2 linked regions of the Paraglaciecola psychrophila 170 genome follow. The protein of the gene in region 2 interacts with the protein of the main gene of each other region in a pairwise test. Links are inferred from orthologs where the notes say so. Each region holds a gene or a part of one and is shown on either strand. Other genes may lie near its edges. The genes, in order: rho and yhbY.

Region 1 (5,784 bases), 3.2 Mb from region 2 along the record:
CGTTTTGTTTCGATGAATTTTTACGACAAAATGGTGCCGACTACCGGATTCGAACTGCTATGAAGCTTAGCTACTGATTGCAAGTCCGTTTGAAAATATTTGAAGAAAAGAATGGTGCCGACTACCGGAGTCGAACTGCTATGAAGCTTAGCTACTGATTACAAGTCCGTTTGAAGATATTTGAAGGAAAGAATGGTGCCGACTACCGGAGTCGAACTGGTGACCTACTGATTACAAGTCAGTTGCTCTACCAACTGAGCTAAGTCGGCACACAGGATAAATCTTTCTGGGTGACACTACTTTTGGGTTGTTGATAAACTACTTTGTAGCAGCTAATCCCTAAAGCGAGCGCCATTGTATTCACAATTTATATGATGTCAATCAAATACCATAAAATTCTAATCAGATGCTTAAAGTTTCAGCAATCGGGCTGCTTCATCTTTAAGCATCGGGAAGTATTCTATTGGCACGTATTCGGCCAAAGCTAACATCGTGTTACCAAGCTCAGCATAATTGTCGGCACATAAATTAAAGTGTCCCATCTTGCGTTTTTTCCGTGGTGTTTTGCCATACCAATGTAAATGACAGCCTGGAATGCTAAGCATATCGCGGGCAAAATCTTTGCAACCTATGATATTGATCATTGCAGTGGGTGAGGTCACTTTAGTTGAACCTAAAGGTAATCCTCTTACAGCTCTTAGATGATTCTCAAACTGGCAGGTGTCTGAGCCTTGCATGGTCCAATGTCCTGAGTTATGTACTCGTGGGGCAATTTCATTGACTAGCAATTGTTCGCCAATTTGGAAAAATTCTACCGCCAATACACCTACGTAATCTAAGGATTCTGCTAGTTTATTAAAGATTTCTTGTGCTTGTTGACTGAGTGCTTCGTCAACTTTCGGGGCAGGTGCAATAGAGACATGTAATTGGCCTTGGTAGTGCAAGTTTTCGGCAAGTGGATAATAGGCAATATCACCTTTACTGCTGCGTACTGCAACCAGTGAAAGCTCTCGATCAAAGTTGAGCATTTTCTCAACTATTAAAGGCACTTTGTGCAAGTTCAATTTTGATAGTTTTAGCTTAAGTTCAGGTAAGTCGCTTTGGTTTTGTAAACGCCATTGACCGTATCCATCATAGCCATCTCTGCTTGCTTTGATGATTAATTTTTCACCAAGCTTATCGACTGCCGCATCTAATTCTTCGACATCGGTGACGATTTCAAATGGGCAGTTGGCAATCTCCAGCTTTTCGAGTAATTTTTTCTCTCTTACTCTATCAGCACCAGTTAGGATTGCCTCTACGCTAGGTTTGAGTTTGCCGCTACCATGGACTAACTCGAGCAGGTCCTCAGGGATACTTTCAAATTCTACCGTGATCGCATTGACTTCCTCAATCACCCTGTCCAGTGAGTTGTTGATAATATGCTTAGTAACAGGATCAACAATCTTATTATCCACTACATCAACTGCCTGAACACTTATTCCAAGCGGATAGCCAGACAAAGCCATCATTCTAGCCAATTGGCCTGATCCAAGAACTAATATGCTCATTTATACAGTCTCACGTTAATTTTATCATAAAGAGGGAAGGACCAATTCGTCTTGTGCCAACACAGTAGCTGTTTGCTCGGCTCTAAAATTTATAATGGCTTGTTGTACCTCTGGATTTTGTAGGCCGACTACCTGCGCTGCTAACAATCCAGCATTGGCTGCACCGGCTTCACCAATTGCTAATGTGCCTACTGCAACGCCTTTGGGCATTTGCACGATGGAGAGTAAAGAGTCAATACCGTTCAATTGGCTTGAGCGCACAGGTACACCAAATACGGGTAAATGTGTATGTGCCGCGATCATACCGGGTAAATGTGCTGCACCACCGGCTCCACCAATAATGACTTGATAACCTTTAGAAGCAGCTTGCTCGGCAAATTCTGAAAGAGAATTTGGGGTCCTGTGAGCAGAGATAACTTCGGCTGTATAACTTACGCCAAGTTTTTCTAACATGAGCGCTGCTTTTTGCATGGTGGGCCAATCAGACTTGGAACCCATTACTATTGCCACGTTTGGCATAACTTTCTCTCTTAAATCACATTTTATGATATGAGGGGAAACAATCCCTCCAAAATTTTTGGACACATATTATAGCTCATCGCAATCAGCATAGAAACCACCCCAATCAGCGGTGTCATTCATACGTATTTTAATGCATTTTCATGTAATCCAAGGTTAAGTCTGTGAGTAATTTCACGCCTGTTTTCATACCTGAATCGTCAACATAAAAACTCTGGGGTGTGATGAGCTGGGGCTTGGTCTGCTGGCACATCCAAGGGTTTACCACCAATCCACATATATAATCCCGGTATTTTTTCTTGAAAAAACGAAAAATCTTCAGCGCCAGTTACAGGTTTACTGTAAATAACATTGTCGGCACCAGCACTTCTTATCAGTGTGGGCACCATTTTTTCAGTTAGTGCAGGATCGTTATAGGTGATGGGGTAGGAGTAATCCAAAGGCAACGTTACTTCGACTTCGGCGCGCATGCTGTCAGCAATACCTTTAACCTTTCTAGGTAGCGCTTCGTACATATGGTCACGTGCCGCTTTGTTCAATGTACGAATGGTGCCCACTAATTCAACCTCACTAGGGATAATGTTAGAGCGGTTGCCGCCATGAATAGAGCCTATGGTGACGACCGCTGCTTCATCAATGAGTTTAATTTCTCGGCTGACTATGGTTTGCAAGCTCATAATGATTTGTGCAGCTGTAGTGATAGGGTCCACACTCAACCAAGGGTAAGCCCCATGTGCTTGTTTGCCTTTTATGACTATTTTAAACGGGTCAACTGCAGCCATAGTGCCGCCTTCTTTATAACGTATTTTGCCTACGTCGGTATCAGAACTAATATGCAGTCCAAAAATCACATCTACTGCGGGATTCTTGAGCACTCCCTCTGCAATCATCAGTTCAGCACCCCCTTTTTCACCTCTAGGTGCACCTTCTTCTGCGGGTTGAAATATAAATTTCACTTTACCCTTTAGCTGATTCTTTATTTTAACTAATATCTCCGCGGCACCCATTAACATGGCAACATGAGTATCGTGGCCACAGGCGTGCATGACTGGTACATCATTACCTTCAAGTTCACCACGCTGGGTCGACTTCCAAGGTAAATCATTTTGCTCAAGTACAGGAAGTCCATCTATATCCGCACGTAGTGCAATCACTGGCCCTGGTTTGCCACTATCAAGTACCGCTACCACTCCTGTTATAGCGACACCAGTCTGTACTTCTAATCCAAGGCTCTTAAGGTGTTTAGTAATATATTTTGCCGTTTCAAACTCACGGTTAGATAATTCTGGATGTTGGTGTAGATGATGACGCCATTTAATAACCTTTGCTTCAATATCATTAACCATTTCTTCAATGTTAGAAGCCGCAGTTATTTTGGGTGTGAAAATTAATAGTAGAAATAAGACGGGTATAAGCTGTTTCATTAATGATCGACTTTAAGTGGGTGGCTATCTAATATGTTGAAAGCGCATCAGCTTGTCAAATGTTAAGCAAAGTTAGGTGTGGAGATTTGAACCGTAAAAAATCCGCTTGCAGTTTCCTGAGGCGGACTTTATTACTTTATAAGAGGCTTTTACAAAAAGCTTAGCTTCTTTGTTTACGCATTGCAGTGAAGAATTCGTTGTTAGTTTTCGTCATAGACAACTTACCAATAAGAAATTCCATGGCATCTATCTCAGACATTTCATGTACTATTTTGCGTAATATCCACATCTTTTGTAATTCGTCTGGTGTGGTTAATAACTCTTCTCGACGAGTACCTGAACGATTGTAGTCGATAGCTGGAAATACACGTTTCTCAGCAATTTTACGGTTCAGGTGCAATTCCATATTACCCGTACCTTTAAATTCTTCGTAGATAACTTCATCCATCTTAGAACCAGTATCAATCAATGCTGTGGCAATGATTGTTAAGCTGCCGCCTTCTTCGATGTTACGCGCAGCACCAAAGAAACGTTTAGGTTTGTGCAATGCGTTGGCATCCACACCACCGGTTAATACTTTGCCTGATGAAGGTATAACTGTGTTGTAAGCTCGCGCTAAACGTGTGATTGAGTCTAGCAAAATGACCACGTCTTTTTTGTGTTCGACTAAACGTTTGGCTTTTTCGATTACCATTTCAGCCACTTGTACGTGGCGACTCGCTGGTTCGTCAAAAGTAGATGCAATAACTTCACCCCGAACTAAGCGCTGCATTTCAGTCACTTCTTCTGGTCGTTCATCAATTAATAATACCATCAACAAACATTCTGGATGGTTAGCGGCAATAGATTGGGCGATGTTTTGTAGCAGTAATGTTTTACCTGCTTTAGGTGGTGCGACTATCAAACCACGTTGGCCGCGGCCAATTGGAGCTGCTAGGTCTAAAACCCGTGCAGTGATATCTTCGCTACTACCATTGCCACGTTCCATGATTAAGCGTTCGTTAGCGTGAAGTGGTGTTAAATTTTCGAATAATATTTTATTACGTGCATTTTCAGGGCGATCATAATTGACTTCACTTATTTTCAATAATGCGAAGTAACGCTCGGTGTCTTTTGGTGGGCGTATTTTGCCTGAAATCGTATCGCCAGTTCGCAAGTTGAAGCGTCTGATTTGACTAGGCGAGACATAAATGTCGTCTGGGCCTGCCAAGTATGAAGAGTCGTTGGAACGCAAAAATCCAAAACCATCTTGAAGAATTTCTAGTACGCCATCACCAAAAATGTCTTCACCGCTTTTAGCGTGAGATTTTAGGATAGAAAAAATAATGTCTTGTTTGCGAGCGCGAGCCATGTTTTCTAGCTTCATTTCTTCGGCTAGGCTAACCAGTTCACTGATCGGTTTATTCTTGAGTTCGGTAAGATTCATAATTGGTAGGTCTTTATGCTAGAAGCTTCTCTTAAAAGCCAGTTTGATTGATTCAAAGGTTTTACTTATGTATATCTCTGATTTGAGCGAAGTGTGGGTGTGTTCAGGTATGAACAAGATAAAAGTTAGCACCTAATAATTCCCGCGTCCAGTGAATTGTCTGTTTGTCAGCCAATTTAACATCATTCTACATCCCCGCTATTAAAATAAGGGCCATCCATTAAAACGCAAAGTAACAATTTGTTTGCAGTAGTAACAGGCTCTACGGGCATGGTGGGGACTAGTCATTCACAAAAAAGCTCAGCCAAAGCTGAGCTTATATATTTATATTTTGTAGTAACAAATATTAAATGTTTTCGTTCAAAAACTCTAAAAGTTGAGCTTTTGACAATGCACCCACTTTAGTGGCCGCTACATTACCACCTTTAAATAAGAGTAATGTAGGTATACCTCTTATGCCATACTTAGGCGGAGTTTCGTTATTTTCATCGACATTCAGCTTACCAACTGTTACTTTGCCGTCGAATTCGTCAGCCACTTCATGCAGTATTGGTGCGATCATTTTACATGGACCACACCATTCTGCCCAAAAATCAACTAACACAGGACCAGCTGCATTGATAACATCTGCCTCGAAACTATCATCTGATAACTGGATAATTTTGTCGCTCATACTTTTCTCCGTAATTTTCTCTCTCGCTGAGATGACTCAACGCAGTTGTGATTGTTATATAGAAACTAGTTTTTAATGCAAGCAATGATAAGCTATAAGCTATGCCAACTACACATTTAACCGATACAAAATTTTCAGATTTACCCATTCATCAGCAAGTTGTAGATGCGCTGTCTGAGGCTAATTTCAACC
Region 2 (13,038 bases):
CATCCTACTATTGTTAAAACAATAGTCAGGATACAAACATTTAAGCATATGCGTTTTAGCACCTTAATTCGCCACTATGTTGAGTAATCTACCCGGAATATAAATGATTTTTCGGATGGTCTTGCCATCTGTATGTTGCTGCACATTTTGTTCGCCTAAGCCTATAGCCTCGACTTGTTCTTTAGTGGCATCTGCAGCGACGGTAATTTTAGCTCTAACTTTCCCGTTGACTTGCAACACTATTAGTTTTTCGTCTTCAACCATTGCGTCAGCGTCAGCAATAGGCCATGGTGCAGTTTCTACTTCATTTTCATGGCCTAAGTCTCGGTACATTACATGACAAATATGAGGTGCAATAGGAGCCAGTAACAAGACTATCGCATCGATACCTTCGCGCATTACTGCTAAGTCTTGGGCAGATATTTTGGGCGCTTTTTGTAAGTGATTGAGCAACTCCATTGTGGCCGCTACAGCGGTGTTAAACGTCTGGCGTCGACCTATATCATCACTGACTTTTTCAATGGTTTTATGCACCAAACGTCTTAGGTTTTTCTGCGGACCAGACAAGTTAGCTTTATTAAGAGTCACTATCTCGCCAGCTTCGACGTGTTCTTGCACTAAGTTCCAAAGACGTTTTACAAACCTGTGTGCACCTTCAACTCCTGAGTCAATCCACTCCAACGTTTGTTCAGGTGGCGCGGCGAACATAGTGAAAACTCGGATGGTATCAGCGCCATATAAATCGATCACTTGCTGTGGATCGATGCCATTGTTTTTCGACTTAGACATTTTGATCATACCGTGATGGATCACTTCCATGCCATCAGACTCAAGTACAGACTTGATGATCCTGCCTTTGTCGTCTTTTTCACTGTTAACGTCAGCAGGGGAAAACCATTCTTTTTGCCTGCTGCATCTTCACGGTAAAAAGAATCTGCTAATACCATACCCTGACATAACAAACGTTTGTAGGGCTCATCAGATTGCACCAAACCTTCATCACGTAAAAGTTTATGAAAAAAGCGTGAGTATAATAGATGTAAAATGGCGTGTTCAATTCCGCCCACATATTGGTCGACTGGTAACCAATAATTAGCCTGTGCAGGATCTAACATGGCTTGGTCGTTTTGTGCGCTGCAATAGCGAGCGTAATACCATGATGATTCCATAAAGGTGTCAAAGGTATCTGTTTCTCTTAAAGCAGGTTGACCGTTAAATTCTGTTTTAGCCCATTCAGGATCGGCTTTAATGGGAGAAATAACCCCATTCATTTGCACATCTTCGGGTAATTCGACGGGTAACTGGTTACTTGGAACAGGTACAGATTCGCCGTTTTCTAAATTCAGCATGGGAATAGGTGTGCCCCAATAACGCTGACGAGACACGCCCCAATCTCTTAAACGATAATTGATTTTCTTTTTGCCTTTACCCTGCTCGCTAAGTGCTTGAGCTATTTTCTCAAAAGCTTCTGCTGAGGTAAGCCCATCAAATTCCCCAGAATTTACCAACAAGCCTTTTTCGGTAAACGCTCCTTGGGTTAGATCACACTCAATGTTATTTTGTGCATCGCCTTGAACAACTTGTTTTATTTCAAGCTCGTATTTAGTGGCAAACTCCCAGTCTCGTTGATCGTGCCCTGGAACTGCCATCACCGCACCTGAGCCGTAACCCATTAATACAAAGTTGGCTACCCAAACTGGCACTTTGTCACCGGTTAAGGGGTGAATGGCGAAATAACCTGTAGCGCAACCTTTCTTCTCCATGGTGGCCATGTCGGCTTCAGCCACTTTAGTGGTTTTGCATTCTTCAATAAAGGCAGCTAAAACAATGTTATTTTTAGCTGCTTCTAATGAAATGGGATGCTGCGCCGCAACGGCAACGTAGGTCACCCCCAATAAAGTGTCAGGACGAGTGGTGTACACATCAAAATTATTGAGCTGAGCAACTGTTTGTTCAAGGGCAAAGGTTATTTCTACACCTTCTGAACGGCCTATCCAGTTTTTTTGCATGGCACGGACTTGCTCAGGCCATTCTTCTAATTGTTCTAAATCGTTAACTAGTTCTTCTGCGTAGTCGGTGATTTTAAGAAACCACTGAGGTATTTCTTTTTGTTCGACTAACGCCCCAGAACGCCAACCACGACCATCAATTACTTGCTCGTTAGCCAGAACCGTATGGTCCACAGGATCCCAGTTAACAGTGGCATTCTTTTTATACACTAAGCCTTTCTCGAACAGACGAGTAAAAAACCATTGCTCCCAGCGGTAATAATCTTTTTTACATGTGGCTATTTCACGGTCCCAGTCGTAACCGAACCCCAATGTTTTTAATTGGGTTTTCATATACTCAATATTAGAATAAGTCCAATTGGCTGGTGCCGTATTATTGTTAAGGGCTGCGTTTTCTGCAGGTAAACCAAATGCATCCCAGCCCATTGGCTGCAGTACATTTTTTCCTAACATTCTTTGATAACGGCTAATCACATCACCAATGGTATAATTGCGAACATGACCCATATGCAAACGGCCACTGGGATAAGGGAACATAGAAAGACAATAGAATTTTTCTTTATCAGCGTCTTCAGTTGCTTTAAAGGTTTGCTGGGTTTCCCAATAGGCTTGAACCTCTTTTTCGATTTCTTGAGGTTGGTACTGTTTTTCGGCCATTAAAAAAGATTTCCGTGAAGAAAGGGATAAGGTCAAAAGACCTTAAACAATGCTATAAAAGTTAGCTACTTAGAATACCTTAGCGCATCCCTTGCTAACAACAGTAAATACGTGATTAATCGAGCTTATTCTGAAGTTTTTAGGTGGATTGAGTGTTTTGGATCCCAAAATATAATTTAAACGATCAGATTAATCCCTAGGATATCTACAATTTGTGTTTTTTTGTATTAAAAATAGTCACTTTTCCATATTCTTTTCGTATCCGTTTGACAGCCTGCTGATTACAGGTTTCACTATTTGGTATATTCCAAAATTGTGGTAATTAAGCCTTTTAATATGCAAAGCAAATATGCCTTACATCTGCAGCAATTGACTGCAAAACCCAGTAGACGCTTAATCAACCAAGCACTACTGGATGATAACGCTTTAAATTCCACTTTTATTGGACAGGATAGAGCGCGTGCAGCTTTGTCTTTTGGTCTGGAAATAGAAGCGCGAGGATACAATCTTTATGTGATGGGTGAACAAGCCACTGGGCGCTTTACATTAGTGCATGAATTTATTGATAAATTCGTACAAAAAACAGTCACGCCTGATGATTGGTGTTATATCAATAATTTTGAAGACGAGCGTGAACCATTTTCCTTAAGATTGATGGCAGGGGAAAGTAAAAAGCTCATCAAAGATATGGAAAATTTAATTGATGAATTATTAGATACCTTTCCAGCAGCATTTGATAATCCCGGTTATCAGCGAAAAAAAGTGGCAATTACCCGAGAGTTTGATCAAGGATATGACAAAGCAATTGATGCTGTTGAAAAACTAGCCCAACAGCAAAATGTGGCCATGTATGAAGATGCTGGCACAATTACCTTTTCGCCTATTGTCGACGGTAACCCGGTTACTGATGCTGAGTTTGCTAAAGCCTCAGATGAACAGAGGCAACACTATTATCAATTGATTGATGAACTTGAAAACAAATTAAGTGAAGCGTTAATTGAATTACCTAAGTGGAAGCGCGCGACTGCGGAAAAACTAAGAAAGCTTAAAAAAGAAACCGCAGAACAGGGTATAAAGCCATTATTAAAAGATTTAGAGCATAAATATTCATCTGACCTGGCTATCTTAAAGTTTTTACGGCAGCTTAAACCACACTTGGTAGAGACAGTGGTTGAAATATTAGCTGACGATAAAAAAGATGACAAGCATGACGAGTTCGAAAAACGCTCTATTTTAGAAGAACAATATTTACCCAATATTATTGTCTCCCATGATTTAAACAGCGGCTCTCCAGTAATATATGAACCTAACCCAACTCATCAAAATCTGTTCGGCCAGGTTGAATACACCAATATTCAAGGTTCGGTTTTTACTAACTACCGGATGATCCGACCCGGTGCCATGCATCGAGCAAATGGTGGATATCTGTTGCTCGATGTAGACAAACTCATTGAGCAACCTTATGCATGGGAAACCCTTAAATTAGCGCTTAAATTTGGGTCGCTTAAAATGGACTTGCCACAACATGATGTAGGAATGGTCAATTCGATTACGCTCAATCCTCAACAAATACCTATAGACGTCAAAGTGGTTTTGTTGGGCTCCCGTGACCTTTATTATACCTTGCAGGATTATGATGATGAATTTTATGAGTTATTTAGAGTATTAGTGGATTTTGACCATGAAATCCCTTTAGATAAAAAAACTTTATTTGATTTTGTTGGCCGCGTGAGAGTACAAGTGAAAGAGTTGGGTTTGCAGAGTATTTCTGCTAAAGCTATGTATCGATTAGTGGAGTACAGCTTGCGTCTTGCAGAACATCAACAGCGTTTGTCTGCTCGTTTTTCAGACGTGATCGAGCTACTCCATGAAGCCGAATATTTTTGCAGGCATCAACAGACCCAAGAACTCGATGTGACTCATATTGAAGCTGCTTTGGCGGCAAAAACTCATCGCACTGGGCGTGTTAGTGAAGCCGTATTAGATGATATTAAACAAGGCCAAATTCTGATTGCAACGCAAGGCATTGACGTGGGGAAAGTGAATGGTCTAACTGTACTGGAAATCGGCGATAGTATGTTTGGAACACCTGCGCGCATTACCTCAACAGTTTACGTTGGCGCTAATGGTGTAGTGGATATTGAGCGCGAAGTCGAACTCGGTCAACCCAGTCACTCTAAGGGGGTGATGTTGTTAACAGGGTATTTGGGACATAAATATGCTCAATTATTTCCATTAACGTTATCAGCAAATATTGCGATTGAGCAGTCTTACGGACACATAGACGGTGATAGTGCTTCATTAGCAGAGTTGGTTGCGTTGATTTCAGCGTTAACTAAAATGCCTGTCCGTCAAGATTTAGCGATCACAGGCTCAATCAATCAATATGGTCAAGTGCAGTCAGTGGGCGGTGTAAATGAGAAAATTGAAGGCTTCTTTAAACTTTGCCAACATCGCGGCTTAACGGGTAAGCAAGGAGTCATTATTCCTAAGTCTAATCAAGTCAATCTTATGCTTGATAAGGAAGTATTGGCGGCTGTAAAAGCACAGAAATTCCATATTTGTGTGGTTGAAACTGTTGATGATGCGCTGGAGTTGTTGATGAATAAAGTTGCGGGTGTGCATAATACCAAGGGACGATATCCCAAAGGTTCAGTTAACTATATGGCGGTTTCAAGTTTACTTAATATTGCCAATATAGTATCGGGCGCAGATGATGATTAGTTGAAATAGCAAGATCAAAGGTCAACAGAGAAAGTTTATTCTGATAGGATCTCGATTCTATTAATTCAAATTTATAAGTTATTATTATGCAAATATCGAAGGGCACCGTTGTCCTGTTTCACTATCGGATCAAAGATTTAGACGGTAAAGAATTAGAGTCAAATTTTGCTGAGCAGGCCGTTGCTTACTTACATGGCTATAATAATATGATGCCGGGTGTCGAAAAGTCCCTAGAGTCTATGTCAAAAGGAGACTTGCTTGAAGCTGAATTAGAAGCAGACGAAACCTATGGTGAAATTCAAGCCGATAGCGAACAACGTATACCGGTTAAACATTTGCTTAGCGCAGAAAAAAACCAAAATGGAAAGCAGGAATGACAGCTGTAGTCAACTCAGAGCAAGGCCAGCGAGAGGTCACGATTATCAAAGTGGGTAAATTTATGGTTACTATAGATACCAACCATCCATTGGCGGGCAAAACCTTACAATTTGAATTGCAAGTTGAAGATGTGCGTGCAGCAACCGATGAAGAAATAGAGCATGGTCATGCTCATGGCGCTGGAGGACATCATCATTAATTAACTAGAGAAAACTGGGCTATACTTCAAAAATAAAGAACCAAGTTTACTATCTAATGATTGTCTAAATCTTTAAAGAAAAGTCGATGTCTGTCGAGCTAGACATTAATTTGCTAGATTCAAAACCGCAAACAGATAAATCAGAAACACCGAAGCTTATGGTCAATGGAATGTTGACAAGTTGCTAAGGTATACAATTTTTAAATCGATTTGCGGTATTCTTTAGTTATATTCAACTTAGCTACAATTAGCATTTAACTGCTTATATAACTTAAACTGATAAACATTTTTAGAAATTTGTTATTTTTATCTTCAAAAAGTCAAAAGTAGAGCGGATATCCATTCCTAGATCTACTCTAACGCTTGGGTAATTCTATTTTTTTGTCAGCGCTTTGTTTAAATAAAACTAAAACGTGTCCAATCGATTGTAATTTTATTGCACCTGTTTCTCTAATAATGGCATCCATTATTAGAGCTTTTTCTTCCTTATCATCCGTTGGGATTTTAATTTTGATTAATTCGTGGTGGTTGATAGCTCCTTCTATTTCCGCCAAAACGCCCTCCGTAAGGCCGTTATTGCCTAACTGGACAACTGGTTTTAAAGAATGGGCAAGGCCCTTGAGATGCTGTATTTGTTTGTTTGATAAAGTCATTTATTAGTTTTTCTTACAAATTTATTAAAGATGGATGGTTGAAAAGGGCTATTCTAGCGCCATCTCCCATTTAATCCAAATTTGAATACAGTGTTTTTGACAGGTCGATGAGTAAAAATAAACAATCTGTTAGTAGCCAGCGTTGGTTGAAAGAACATTTTGATGACAAATTTGTGCAAAAAGCACAAAAACAAGGTCTGAGATCTAGAGCTGGATTTAAGATAGAAGAAATTCAACAAAAAGATGGTTTAATTAAACCCTCCATGACAGTGGTTGATTTAGGTGCCGCTCCGGGAGGCTGGTCACAATACGTGACTAAAGTGGTGGGTGAAGATGGCTTGGTTATAGCTTGTGACATTTTACCTATGGACCCTTTGGCTGGTGTGTCATTTCTCCAAGGTGACTTTCGTGAAGAAAATGTTTTAAATGAATTACTGAACAAAATAGGTGGCAAAAACGTAGATATTGTAATGTCTGATATGGCACCAAACATGAGTGGCAACGATGCAATAGATCAAGCTAAATCAATGTACCTAGGAGAATTAGCTTTAGCTATGTGTCACCAAGTTTTGAAGAAAGATGGAAGTTTTGTAATCAAAGTATTTATGGGGGAGGGGTTTGAGCCATTTATGAAAGAATTACAAAAAGCTTTTAAAAAGGTAAAAACTCGTAAGCCTGAATCATCCCGAGCTCGCTCCAGAGAGGTTTATCTTGTGGCGACAGGGTACAAATTATAGTAGTCTCAACGTCACTTGGTAACAAGGCGCGAGACGCAATTCAAAGAGTCATACAGACTCTAGCAACAACAGAGGTTTAACAACTTGAGCGACATGGACAAAAAATTTAATCTTATGGCTGGTTATCGCTGTCGTATTGATGTCGGTTTTCCAAAATTTTTCAGGCACTGAATCTAAATCAACCAATACGGATTACACGTTATTCTTGCGCGATGTAAGCAACGGTGTAGTTAGCAGTGCCACTATCGACAGAAACACAGGGCAGATTAATGGTGTGAAACGTAATGGTGAATCTTTTACTACCATTATTCCTTATACTGACCTTGCGTTGATGGATGAGTTGATTGAAAACAATGTAGCAGTTTTTGGTAAAGAGCCCGAGGAGTCGTCTCTTTTAACCTCGATATTCATATCGTGGTTTCCAATGTTATTGCTGATCGGTGTGTGGATATTCTTTATGCGCCAGATGCAAGGCGGTGGAGGCGGTAAAGGTGCGATGTCTTTTGGTAAAAGCAAAGCACGCCTATTAGGCGAAGATCAAATTAAGACAACTTTTGCTGATGTGGCAGGGTGTGATGAAGCTAAAGAAGACGTGTCTGAATTAGTCGATTTCCTTAGTGATCCAACTAAATTCCAAAAGTTAGGCGGTAGGATCCCAACAGGTATTCTAATGGTTGGTCCTCCTGGAACGGGTAAAACGTTGCTGGCAAAAGCAATAGCCGGTGAAGCAAAAGTTCCATTCTTTACTATCTCAGGTTCTGACTTCGTAGAAATGTTTGTCGGTGTAGGTGCATCTCGTGTGCGTGACATGTTTGAACAAGCTAAAAAATCAGCTCCTTGCATTATTTTTATCGATGAAATTGATGCAGTAGGGCGAAAACGTGGTGCCGGTGTAGGTGGCGGTCACGATGAAAGAGAACAAACACTTAACCAAATGTTAGTTGAGATGGATGGTTTTGAGGGTAATGAAGGTATTATAGTTATTGCCGCAACTAACCGTCCAGACGTACTTGACCCAGCCTTACTAAGACCAGGTCGTTTTGACCGTCAAGTGACTGTTGGTTTACCAGATATTCGTGGACGTGAACAAATACTTAAGGTACATATGCGTAAGGTGCCATTAGGCGACAACGTCGAAGCTAGCTTAATTGCTCGTGGTACACCTGGGTTTTCTGGTGCTGATTTGGCCAACTTGGTCAACGAGGCCGCTTTGTTTGCAGCTCGAACAGGCAAGAAAGTAGTAGCTATGGATGAATTTGATAAAGCCAAAGATAAAATCATGATGGGCTCTGAACGTAAGGGCATGGTTATGTCAGAGGCAGAAAAAACCAATACTGCATATCATGAAGCAGGTCACGCTATTGTAGGCCGCATGGTACCAGAGCATGATCCAGTATATAAAGTATCGATTATACCTCGTGGCAGAGCATTAGGTGTGACGATGTATCTTCCAGAGCAGGACAGATACAGTCATAGCAAGCAACACCTTGAAAGCATGATATCTAGCTTGTTCGGTGGGCGAATTGCAGAAACCATTACCTTAGGTGAAGATGGGGTCACCACTGGCGCATCAAATGATATTGAACGTGCTACTGATATTGCTCGTAAAATGGTAACTCAGTGGGGGTTATCTTCGAAAATGGGTCCTATGCTTTATGCTGAAGAAGAAGGTGAAGTTTTTCTTGGCAATACCATGTCCAAGTCTAAGAACATGTCTGATGACACCGCTCGAGCAATTGATGCTGAGATTAAATCGATAATCGATCGTAACTACGAGCGTGCTGAAAAAATTCTCAACGAAAACCGAGATGTTTTGGAAACAATGAAAGATTGTTTGATGAAATACGAAACTATTGACGCAAAACAAATTGATGATTTAATGGCAAGAATAGAACCACGCCCCCCAGCAGATTGGGTACGTGATAACAAAGATGATAATGATAAACCTTCTGGCGGAGCCCCTGTGGCTGATGCGGATAAGAAAGATAACAAGCCAGTTCAACCTAATATAGGTAATCCTGGCGACGCAACTAACTAAGATTGTTGGATGTGCTCAAAACGCTTTGTTGATTCTTCAGCAGAGCGTTTTTTTTATACAAAATATATTTATATTGAGCGTTTATGCAGTTTAAAGATAAGTTTTTAGATTTATCTTCACCTAGGGTGATGGGGATATTAAACGTCACACCGGATTCATTTTCCGATGGTGGCGCCTTCAATATACTCGACAACGGTTTAGTTCAAGCGGAATTGATGATAAGTGAAGGTGCTGACATTATTGATATCGGTGGGGAGTCTACCAGACCAGGTGCACAAGCTGTTTCAGTGCAACAAGAGCTTGACCGTGTTATCCCCGTGATTGAGTCAATGTATCAACGTTTTGATACCATTATCTCCATAGATACTAGTAAAGCCAAAGTGATGACCGAAGCAGTTAATGCCGGTGCTAGCTTAATTAACGATGTTCGTGCACTTCAAGAAAACGGTTCTTTAGTTGCTGCTGTTGAAGCTAATGTGCCTGTATGCCTAATGCATATGCAAGGGCAACCAAGAGCGATGCAACAAAGCCCTCAATATGATGATGTTGTCAAGGACGTGATGACATTTTTACAAGAGCGAATTTCTGTATGCTGTGATGCTGGCATAAATGCAGATCAAATTATTGTTGATCCAGGTTTTGGTTTTGGTAAGTCACTTGAACACAATTATAAAATATTAGCCAATCTTGAAGCGTTTCATCAATTAAATGCACCTATTCTGGCAGGAATGTCGCGTAAATCGATGATTGGGAACTTGTTAAATCGACAAATAGAGCAACGTTTAGCCGGAAATATTGCAGTTGCCACAGTGGCTGCTCAAAAGGGTGCGCAAATAATTAGAGTTCATGATGTTAAAGAGACAGTAGATGCTGTTAAAATAATAAATATGATTAACGCTTGCAGGAATAATAATGAGCGATAGAAAATATTTTGGTACCGATGGTATCCGTGGAAAAGTCGGTGAAAACATCATCAATCCAGAATTTGTAATGAAATTGGGTTGGGCTGCAGGTAAAGTTTTAGCTGGCCATGGCACTAATAAAGTGCTGATTGGTAAAGATACTCGCATTTCAGGTTATATGTTGGAGTCTGCATTAGAAGCAGGATTGTCAGCAGCAGGTATTAATATCGGATTGCTTGGACCTATGCCCACTCCGGCTATTGCTTATTTAACAAAAACATTTCGGTCTGAGGCTGGCATAGTTATCAGTGCCTCGCATAATCCGTATTACGACAATGGTATCAAGTTTTTTTCTGCTGATGGTATGAAGTTAGATGACGCAATTGAGATGGCCATAGAAGAACAAATGGACAAACCCATGAAGTGTGTTGCTTCAGATAAATTGGGTAAAGCTGTGCGCATTAGTGATGCTGCGGGTCGTTATATTGAATTTTGTAAAGGCAATTTCCCTTCTACATTGTCACTCAAAGGTCTAAAAATAGTAGTTGATTGTGCCAATGGTGCTACTTATCACATTGCACCCAATGTTCTCAGTGAATTAGGCGCAGAAGTTATAGAAATTGGGACTGAACCCGACGGTTTGAACATCAACCGCAAAGTAGGCGCAACGTCTATGAAAGCGGTAACTGAAAGTGTTATCAAAAATAAAGCTGATTTAGGTTTTGCTCTGGATGGTGACGGGGACCGCCTGATGTTAGTTGATCACAAAGGTAACGTGATAGATGGTGACCAAATTGTGTATATCATCGCTAGAGACGCACTTAAAAATCGGCGTTTAATAGGCGGGGTAGTTGGCACTGTAATGAGTAACTTAGGCTTGGAAGTGGCACTCGGCACTCTAGGTGTGCCATTTTTGCGAAGTAAAGTGGGTGACCGATACGTAATGGAATTACTTAAGAAAAAAGGGTGGTCAATTGGAGGTGAGGGTTCTGGTCATGTGTTAAATTTGGCTGCAGCGTCTACTGGAGATGGAATTGTAGCTGGGCTACAAGTTTTGGCAGCTATGTTACACGCGGACATGACCTTGAATGAATTGAGTCGTGGTATGATTAAATATCCTCAGACGCTGATTAATGTGAGGTTTTGTGAGGGCACTAAACCACTAGAAGAAAAAAGTGTCAAACAAGCGGTGATAGAGGCAGAGAAAAACTTGCGCGATAGAGGCCGGGTATTGTTACGTAAAAGTGGAACTGAACCTCTTGTTAGAGTGATGGTAGAAGCGAATGATGCGCAGGATTCCAGTACTTGGGCTGAACATATTGCTGATGCTGTGCGTAAAATAAGCGATTAGTAAGGTTTACAGAGTATTAATAGGTTCAGGCACTTGTATATTGTCACTGGGTTAGTTAACATCTCGCGCGCTTTTTTATTGGTGTTACATGTGGGATGACGGAGCATAACGTGGAATCAAATAGTCGAAGACAGTTAGTCGCTGGTAATTGGAAGATGAATGGCGATAAAGCTCTGGTTGATAAAGTGCAGAAGCAATTTGCTGCGGCCACTCTTAATAATATGGATGTGGTGATCTGTCCCCCCTTTCCATACTTGGGGCTTTTTGATGGTAAAGTGAAATTAGGTTCTCAAAATATTAGCCAATTTGAATCTGGCGCGCACACAGGTGAAGTGTCTGTTGCCATGCTTAAAGAGTTCAATTGCCAATATGTTATTGTTGGGCATTCGGAACGTCGTGCGGACAATAACGAATCTAGCAGCTTAGTTGCGTTAAAAGTTGAACAGGTATTAAATGCCTATTTAACCCCTATTTTATGTGTTGGCGAACCTGAAGATGTGCGAGACGATGGCACATTGTTCGATTACATCGCTGCGCAGTTAGACACAGTGCTGCTTAAAGTTGGCATAAGCCAATTCGCTGATATCGTTTTAGCTTATGAACCTATATGGGCAATCGGTACTGGTAAAACTGCAAGTCCGGCGCAAGCGCAAGAAGTGCATGCATTTATTCGCGGGCATCTAGCAAAACAAGATAACAACATTGCGGCCAATATAGTTATTTTATATGGCGGCAGTGTTAAAGGTAACAATGCCCAAGAGCTATTTTCTCAGGCAGATGTAGATGGCGGTTTGATTGGCGGTGCCAGTCTAAATCCAGAAGATTTTTTAAGTATTTGCCAAGCGGCAAATCAGTAGAGGCAGCACATGGTTTTTTACGAAGTATTAGTTATTGTTTATTTGATTGTAGCGGTTATGTTGATAGGTTTCGTACTGATTCAACAAGGTAAGGGCGCCGGTATGGGCGCATCTTTTGGAAGTGGCGGTTCGAACACTGTGTTCGGTTCAACAGGATCGGGTAACTTTTTAACTAGAACAACAGCCGTTCTTGCAACATTGTTTTTTGTTATTAGTCTAATATTGGGTAATCAGACAGCAGATAAAGAAAAAGCAGTCGACGAATGGCAAAACCTAGAAGTTCCCATGGCTGAACAAGCTGTTGATTCTGATATTCCAGTTTCTGAACCCTCTATGTCAGCTGCTCCAGGTTCTGATGTACCAGTAACAGAAGCACCTAAAGAAGACGTACCAAACTAGTTTTAAAAATGCGGATGTGGTGGAATTGGTAGACACGCAGCCTTGAGGGGGCTGTGACTTAGGTCGTGAGAGTTCGAGTCTCTCCATCCGCACCAATTATGAAAAAAGGTCTTGGGTTATACCAAGACCTTTTT

What was found.
Region 1: the proteins of yhbY (region 2) and rho interact in binary tests that used the Escherichia coli proteins (3 or more experiments, as listed by UniProt). The link is inferred for Paraglaciecola psychrophila 170 from one-to-one orthologs.

Annotation. Positions count from the first base shown.
Region 1 is NC_020514.1:142,546-148,329, forward strand. What follows is about bases 2,787-5,784. They hold rho (transcription termination factor Rho), read right to left. Parts: upstream 4,920-5,784; coding sequence 3,654-4,919; downstream 2,787-3,653. Other genes in these bases: trxA (thioredoxin TrxA), read right to left, coding at 5,266-5,592; rhlB (ATP-dependent RNA helicase RhlB), read left to right, coding at 5,694-5,784. Outside these bases: C427_RS00685 (5-(carboxyamino)imidazole ribonucleotide synthase), read right to left, coding at 411-1,550; purE (5-(carboxyamino)imidazole ribonucleotide mutase), read right to left, coding at 1,575-2,069. UniProt on the Escherichia coli protein: Facilitates transcription termination by a mechanism that involves Rho binding to the nascent RNA, activation of Rho's RNA-dependent ATPase activity, and release of the mRNA from the DNA template.
Region 2 is NC_020514.1:3,321,150-3,334,187, reverse strand. What follows is about bases 4,973-7,684. They hold yhbY (ribosome assembly RNA-binding protein YhbY), read right to left. Parts: upstream 6,621-7,684; coding sequence 6,324-6,620; downstream 4,973-6,323. Other genes in these bases: ftsH (ATP-dependent zinc metalloprotease FtsH), read left to right, coding at 7,497-7,684; rlmE (23S rRNA (uridine(2552)-2'-O)-methyltransferase RlmE), read left to right, coding at 6,728-7,357; C427_RS14500 (Lon protease family protein), read left to right, coding at 4,973-5,390. Outside these bases: C427_RS14510 (LPS-assembly lipoprotein LptE), read right to left, coding at 1-62; more of C427_RS14500, read left to right, coding at 3,003-4,972; more of ftsH, read left to right, coding at 7,685-9,395; folP (dihydropteroate synthase), read left to right, coding at 9,479-10,318; glmM (phosphoglucosamine mutase), read left to right, coding at 10,308-11,648; tpiA (triose-phosphate isomerase), read left to right, coding at 11,759-12,505; preprotein translocase subunit SecG, read left to right, coding at 12,515-12,904.